2 regions of the Bacillus safensis genome follow, and region 2 is predicted to be linked to the other one. Evidence: riboswitches for the same ligand, from Rfam matches in the RefSeq annotation. Region 2 holds a riboswitch; the other holds the start of a gene.
What was found. Region 2 has a riboswitch for S-adenosylmethionine ahead of AAYR28_RS15055 (methionine ABC transporter ATP-binding protein). Riboswitches for the same ligand answer to the same signal wherever they lie in the genome.
Positions count from the first base shown of each region.

Region 1: linked by a shared signal. The riboswitch ahead of AAYR28_RS07440 (DUF2292 domain-containing protein) and the one ahead of AAYR28_RS15055 (methionine ABC transporter ATP-binding protein) in region 2 are both predicted to bind S-adenosylmethionine.

Region 1 covers NZ_CP154909.1:1,458,449-1,462,257, forward strand. Annotated here, with positions in the region: gene pyrF (orotidine-5'-phosphate decarboxylase) at 1-378, shown strand, start outside; gene pyrE (orotate phosphoribosyltransferase) at 386-1,024, shown strand; SAM riboswitch class I at 1,193-1,295, shown strand; gene AAYR28_RS07440 (DUF2292 domain-containing protein) at 1,412-1,516, shown strand; gene AAYR28_RS07445 (phosphoadenylyl-sulfate reductase) at 1,562-2,263, shown strand; gene AAYR28_RS07450 (inorganic phosphate transporter) at 2,277-3,341, shown strand; gene sat (sulfate adenylyltransferase) at 3,399-3,809, shown strand, end outside.
Region 2 covers NZ_CP154909.1:2,909,638-2,913,446, reverse strand. Annotated here, with positions in the region: gene AAYR28_RS15070 (toprim domain-containing protein) at 1-163, shown strand, start outside; gene AAYR28_RS15065 (thioredoxin family protein) at 176-478, shown strand; gene AAYR28_RS15060 (SCP2 sterol-binding domain-containing protein) at 599-940, shown strand; SAM riboswitch class I at 1,043-1,151, shown strand; gene AAYR28_RS15055 (methionine ABC transporter ATP-binding protein) at 1,306-2,331, shown strand; gene AAYR28_RS15050 (methionine ABC transporter permease) at 2,324-2,992, shown strand; gene metQ (methionine ABC transporter substrate-binding lipoprotein MetQ) at 3,007-3,809, shown strand, end outside.

The DNA of each region.
Region 1 (3,809 bases), 1.5 Mb from region 2:
CAAAGCCGTCCGGGCATTATTGCAGTGACCCAGCTGACTAGTACGTCTGAAGACATGATGAGAAAAGAATTACTCATTGACCGTCCGCTGCAAGAGACTGTTATCCGGTACGGACAATTAGCATATGAAAGTGGGCTGGATGGGGTTGTTTGCTCTGTTCATGAATCTAAAGCACTTCATGAACATATCTCACCCTCCTTTCTCACTGTAACGCCAGGTATTCGCTTACCAAATGATCAAACTGATGACCAAAAACGTGTGGCGACACCTGCCTATGCAAAAGAGCAAGGTGTTTCACAAATTGTTGTCGGGAGATCAATCACAAAAGCTGATAAACCAATAGAAGCCTATCATCAAATTTTGAAAGAGTGGGAGTGACTGCCAGATGAAATCAAAAATCGCGAAACATCTATTACAAATCAAAGCGGTCTCATTAAAACCAGACGAACCGTTTACATGGGCGAGCGGTATAAAATCACCGATCTATTGTGATAACCGCCTCACATTATCATATCCAGAAGTCAGACACGACATTGCGGAAGGTCTAAAAGATTTGATTCTCACTCATTTCAAGGGAGCAGAGATTGTTGCGGGTACTGCAACAGCAGGCATTCCGCATGCGGCATTAGCAGCAGACCGCTTGAACATCCCGATGTGTTATGTCAGAAGTAAGCCGAAAGCACACGGCAAAGGAAATCAAATTGAAGGGGCCGTATCGAAAGGCCAAAAGGTTGTCGTCGTCGAAGACCTTATTTCCACAGGAGGCAGTGTGCTGGAAGTGGTTGCTGCTCTTCAAGCTGAGGGCTGCGAGGTACTAGGAGTTGCCGCAATCTTCACATACGGACTGCCAAAAGCAGCAGCCGCTTTTCAAGAAAAAAATATTCCATATGTCACCCTGACAGACTATGACTCATTGATAGACGTGGCACTTGAACTGAAAGCGATTGAGCCGTCTGCGATGAACAAACTAAAACGCTGGAGACAAGATCCTTCGTCTGAATCTTGGATGGAAGAAACGGTCTGAAAAGTCAAAGTCCAACGTTAACAATTTCAAAAGCTGTGCCTGCCCGCACGGCTTTTTTATTTGGGTAAAAATAGTAAAATAGACTCAAATTTTAATAAAAACTAATCCTATCAATAAAGTCGGGTTGACTTTTGTTTGAATTGTGTTAATATTTAAGACAAATTGAAACTCTTATCCAGAGAGGTGGAGGGACTGGCCCGATGAAACCCGGCAACCTGCGATTCGCAAGGTGCTACTTCCTGCAAAATGATTCTATTTTGAAAGATAAGGAAATTGTGAGCTTCCTCATCTTTCTTTCGGACTGAAAGAAAGTTTTTTTATTTTAACGGTGAGGAGGAAGAGGAGATGGAAGTGAAACAAAATCAGGATGAGGACTTAGTAAAGCATATGCAAGAACTGATTGGGGATATGAAATTCGGTTCAATTACGTTAATTGTTCAGGACGGTCAAGTGATTCAAGTGGAAAAAAACGAAAAAATTAGATTAAAGTAGTGCGGAAAATAGCAATATGAGCGGTACTCCGGAAGGGGAGAAATCATGTTAACTTATGAAAATTGGCAAGAGCCGTCCATTACATTTCAAGAGGATGATTTGTATAAAGGAGCCCTGTCTGTACTGAAATGGGCGTACGGTCATTATGGTGACCAGCTCGTATATGCGTGCAGCTTTGGGATTGAGGGCATCGTTCTGATTGATCTGATTGCAAAAGTAAAAAAAGATGCGAGAATTGTCTTTTTAGATACAGGTCTGCATTTTAAAGAAACTTACGACACAATTGATGCGGTAAAGGAAAGATACCCGGGCTTAGATATTGTACTGAAAACGCCTGAGCTGACGGTTGAACAGCAAAATGAGCAGCACGGTGATCAATTATGGAAAACAGATCCTCAAAGCTGCTGTCATATGCGTAAGGTCATTCCTTTGCAAGAAGCGCTATCTGGTTATCCAGCATGGCTTTCTGGTTTAAGAAGAGAGCAGTCACCAAAACGAGCAGGGACGAATTTCTTAAATAAGGATGAAAAATTCAAATCAGTGAAAGTATGTCCGCTCATCCATTGGACGTGGAAGGACATATGGAGATATGCATCTAGAGAGGAACTTACTTATAATCCGCTGCATGACCAAGGATATCCAAGTATCGGCTGTGCACCGTGTACACAGCCAGCATTTACTGCAGATGATCTGCGTTCTGGCAGATGGTCAGGAACAGCAAAGACAGAGTGCGGATTACATGAGTAAGGGAGCATAACGTATGGAAATCGCCGCAATTTTATTTAGTCTATTCTTTGCTTTAAACATAGGCGCAAGCGGGGCAGCTGCTTCTATGGGCATTGCGTATGGATCAGGTGCCATTCAAAAGCCCATTTATGCACTCAGTTTTTGTGCAGTGGGAATTTTAGCAGGTTCAGTGATTGGCGGCGGCGAGGTCGTCAAAACGATCAGCTCTGGTATTATGCCAGAATCAGTCATTACACTTGAAATCGTTTGTATTATCATTGGTTCTGCTGCACTATCACTTTTCATAGCGAATCTCATGGCGATTCCTTTATCAACAAGTGAGGTCACAGTAGGGGCTGTGGTTGGTGTGGCAGTCGCGTATAAAGTATTGTTTGTGAAATCCATTTTAGTGATTGTGGCATTTTGGGTCATCATCCCGCTTTTTGCCTTTCTTTTTACCTTTGCTGTCGTCAAAATCATCAGAATGTTCCCTAAACGGAAGCTGTCTAAAAAAGGCACAGCTATTTTATCTGTCGTATTAATCCTCAGCGGATTTTTAGAGGCATTTTCAGCCGGTATGAACAATGTGGCAAATGCCGTCGGCCCGCTCGTCGCTTCAGGCGTTTTGTCTGTTGGGCAGGGAACACTTTACGGCGGAATCTTCGTCGCAGCAGGGGCCCTCTTGCTAGGCAGAAGAGTGCTGGAAACAAACGGAAAGAAAATTACCCGCTATCAAACAGGTGAAGGGATTTTACTTTCGAGTACCGGTGCCGGGCTTGTCATCGTCAGCTCTATTTTTGGGCTGCCCGTTCCACTTACGCAAATCACCTCCTCGTCTATCATCGGGCTTGGAATGGCAAAAGGCGGGCCTAACATTTTTCACAAACATGTTGTGAAAAAAATGCTGAAAGTATGGGTGGTCTCACCTTTTTTATCACTCAGCCTCTCGTATTTGCTTGTGAGCCTTTTCTTAAAAGGAGACTATTACTCTATCTTTATCATGATGAGTGTACTGCTTGCCTCACTTGGTGCGCTGAGTCTGATGAAGGCAGTCAAAAATGAAAGCAGCTCTATTCATGAACAGGGCGGCGGGATTTAACCATAAATCCGACTATTAACATCTAATAAATATGAACATTGAGAGGAAGATGAACAAATGAGTTTAACACCACATGGTGGCGTATTAATTAATCGAGTAAATGAAGAATATGATCTCAGCACGGCTGCGAAGGAAATTGAACTAGATGCGATTTCCTTTGCAGACCTTGAACTCATTGCAATTGGCGGATATAGTCCAATTGAAGGGTTTTTAACAAAAGCTGATTATGAAGCAGTTGTAAGCAGTATGCGGCTAGCAAGTGGTGTCGTTTGGTCTCTTCCTATTACACTGCCAGTGACAAAAGAAAAGGCGGCGGAAATCCATCAAGGCGATATCGTGCGCTTATCCTACAATGGAACTGTATATGGGGTCATTGAAGTAGAGGATCAATACACACCAGATAAAGAAAAAGAAGCGGTGAATGTCTATAAAACAGATGACCGCAATCATCCAGGCGTGAAAAAATTA
Region 2 (3,809 bases):
CGATGCAGGCGACAAACTGCGGAAGCAATTTCGAAAAGAATTCCCTGAAGCACTTCATCTTTTTGTCGACAGAACGTACCGCGAAGTGGCCGCTTCACCGTCAGCCCACATTGCATCTATCCTATTAGCTGCAAACATTGATGTTCATTCGAAATATTTATGAGGGTGGACGTATATGAAAGAGATTGAAGAACACGAATTCAAGGAGATAGAGGACGATTTATTTCTTTTATACTTATATACACCGTTTTGCGGAACATGCCAGCTGGCAAAGAAAATGCTGGCAGTCGTAGACGCCATGCAGCCGGATGTACCATTTTACGAAAACAATTTAAACTATTCACCAGGCTTTGCGAAAGCATTTGAAATTGAGAGTGTTCCTTGCTTTCTCCTGTTTAAAAAAGGTGAATTGGTGCAAAAAGGCTATGCCTTTCACTCAGTTCCATATCTTCATGAAATGATTGAAACCGCTAAATAAAGCGGTTTTTTGTCATATTTCAAGAAATTCATTTGAAAATTTGTCGAGTTATTTATAAAGGACAAGAAGATGTTTGTAGAGAAATGTTATGTATAACCAAATGACAGGGAGGTTATACATGTGGAAAATGTGAAAGCCCATGGTAACACAGGGCAGCGTTTATTATTAAAGCCGCTGCTCTCATCATCATCCTTGAAGATTACATTTGAGGCGGAAACTGACTCTTGTACATTGATTGTGGATGAACGTGGTGAAGTGAAGAAACTACCTGCAATTGAGTTATCGGATCTCATCTTTTATGGTGAGAGGAAAGAAATTCTTCAATTATTAGACGGAGATATGTCCTTACAGCAGTTAATCAGCAGGGGACAAGTCAAAGTCAAAGGGTCATTCCGTGCGCTCCTTAGACTAGAGGCAGTGCTTTGGCTGACGAACGGTTTTTTCCGAAAAATGATAACGTAGTTGTTTACTTGGAAATTAACGATTTACAGCGTTGACATATCTCGGGTAGCATGATATTCTACGTTAGTAAAAACATGAACATCACATAAAACAACATATTTTCTCTTATTAAGAGAGGTGGAGGGACGTGCCCTATGAAACCCGGCAACCGTCAGCATAGCTGAAATTGGTGCCAATTCACTCAAAGCCGCAGCGCTTTGAAAGATGAGAGAAAGGCGTAATTGACATAAAAGGCCTTTCTGCTTGCGTTGCAGTTAGGTCTTTTTTACTGACCTGGCGTCAGGCTAGAGTCATGACAGAAAGAAGAATAAATAATGTATGTGATGGCAACCTATAGATTCAGCAAGAAAGCAGGTGATCAGACTGTGATTTATTTACAGAATGTATCAAAAACGTACCATTCAAAAAGCGGAAATGTTGATGCCGTGAAAGACGTCAACCTAGATATTGATAAAGGTGAAATATTCGGAATTATCGGGTATAGCGGTGCAGGGAAAAGCTCGCTTATTCGCCTATTAAACGGTCTGGAGCTGCCAACAGAAGGAATTGTTGAAGTGGCAGGCAACCGGATCAATGAAGTATCGAATGCGAAACTTCGGAAAGCAAGACAAGAAATCAGCATGATCTTCCAGCACTTTAATTTGCTTTGGTCAAGAACGGTGAGACAAAATATTATGTTCCCGCTTGAGATCGCAGGTGTACCGACATCAAAACGGAGAGAGCGTGCGAATGAACTGATTAAATTGGTCGGTTTAGAAGGAAAAGAAAATGCGTATCCGTCTCAGCTGAGCGGCGGGCAAAAACAGCGTGTCGGCATTGCGAGAGCATTAGCGAATGATCCAAAGGTTCTTCTATGTGACGAAGCGACATCTGCGCTAGATCCGCAAACGACCGATTCGATCCTTGAGCTTTTGGCGGATATCAATAAACGATTAGGGCTCACGATTGTGCTCATTACACACGAAATGCACGTCATTCGCAAAATTTGTCATCGCGTTGCGGTCATGGAAAATGGACGCATTGTCGAAGAAGGCGAAGTATTACGCGTCTTCAGACAACCGAAGGAAGAAATGACGAAACGATTTGTGCAACAGCTTGCAGAACCAGAGGAAGCGAAAGAAACAATTGAGCATGTGCTAGAGCGAGTAAAAGAAGGTCAGGTCGTACGATTGTCCTTTATCGGAGATTCTGCCGAGCAGCCGCTGATCACTGAAATCATTCGATCCTTCAACGTCGATGTGAATATCCTTCAAGGGAAGATTTCTCAAACGCAGGAAGGCGCGTTTGGAACACTCTTTATCCACATTAATGGAGAAGAGACCGAGGTAGAAAAAGCCATCGCCTATATCCAAAGCAAACAGGTTGAAATCGAGGTGATGACACATGTTTGAGAAATGGTTTCCGAACGTTGATTTAGACGTCATCTGGAGTGCAACAGGTGAAACAGTGTATATGACACTCATTTCATTGGCATTTGCTTTTGCCATTGGTATCATCCTTGGACTATTACTCTTTCTAACGAGTAAAGGCGGTCTTTGGGAAAATAAACCGATTAATGCTGTCATCGGCGCTGTCGTCAACATTTTCAGATCGATTCCTTTTATCATTTTAATTATTCTATTACTAGGGTTCACGAAATTCTTAATGCATACGATTCTAGGCCCAAATGCAGCACTCCCTGCCCTTGTCATAGGGTCAGCTCCATTCTATGCACGTCTTGTCGAAATTGCACTGCGTGAGGTAGACAAAGGAGTCATTGAAGCAGCACGATCAATGGGAGCGAAAACGTCGACAATCATTTTCAAAGTATTGCTGCCAGAATCATTGCCAGCCCTTATTTCAGGTATTACCGTAACAGCAATTGCTCTGATTGGCTCTACTGCGATTGCAGGTGCAATTGGAGCAGGCGGACTTGGTGACCTCGCCTATGTGGAAGGGTACCAATCTGGTAATACAGATGTCACACTTGTAGCTACTGTGTTTATTCTCATCATCGTCTTTATTATTCAAATAATCGGTGATTTGATTACAAATAAAATTGATAAACGTTAAGGGAGGATTTATTCATGAAGAAATTGATATTAAGTGCACTATTTCTAGCATTTGCAGGTATTTTAGCTGCGTGCGGTTCATCAAATAACGCAAGTGAAAGCAAAACCATTACGGTTGCCGCTTCAAAAACGCCTCATGCCGAAATTCTTGAAGAAGCAAAACCACTTCTAAAAGAAAAAGGCTACGATTTAAAAGTGAAAGTGCTTAGCGATTATAAAATGTACAACAAAGCGTTAGCTGAAAAAGAAGTGGATGCGAACTTTTTCCAACATATCCCTTACTTAAACGAAGAAAATAAATCAAACAAAGATTATAACCTAGTGAGTGCTGGTGCGGTTCACCTTGAGCCTTTCGGTATCTACTCTAAGAAATACAAATCTGTAAAAGATATTCCAAACGGCGGCACAATCATCATGACAAACAACGTAGCTGAACAAGGCCGTATGCTTGCCCTGCTGCAAAATGCTGGTGTCATCAAGCTTGATCCAAAGGTTGATACAATCAACGCAACAGTAAAAAACATTAAAGAAAACCCAAAGAACCTAAAATTCAAAAAAATCGCGCCTGAATTAACTGCGAAAGCTTATGAAAACAGTGAAGGCGATGCTGTATTCATCAACGTCAACTATGCGATCCAAAATAAATTGAATCCGAAAAAAGATTCAATTGAACTTGAGCAAACAAAGAACAACCCATATGCAAACATCGTTGCGGTTCGCAAAGGTGACGAAAAATCAGATAAGATCAAGGCACTAATGGAAGTTCTTCACTCTGATAAAATCAAAGAATTCATCGACAAAAAATATGACGGTGCAGT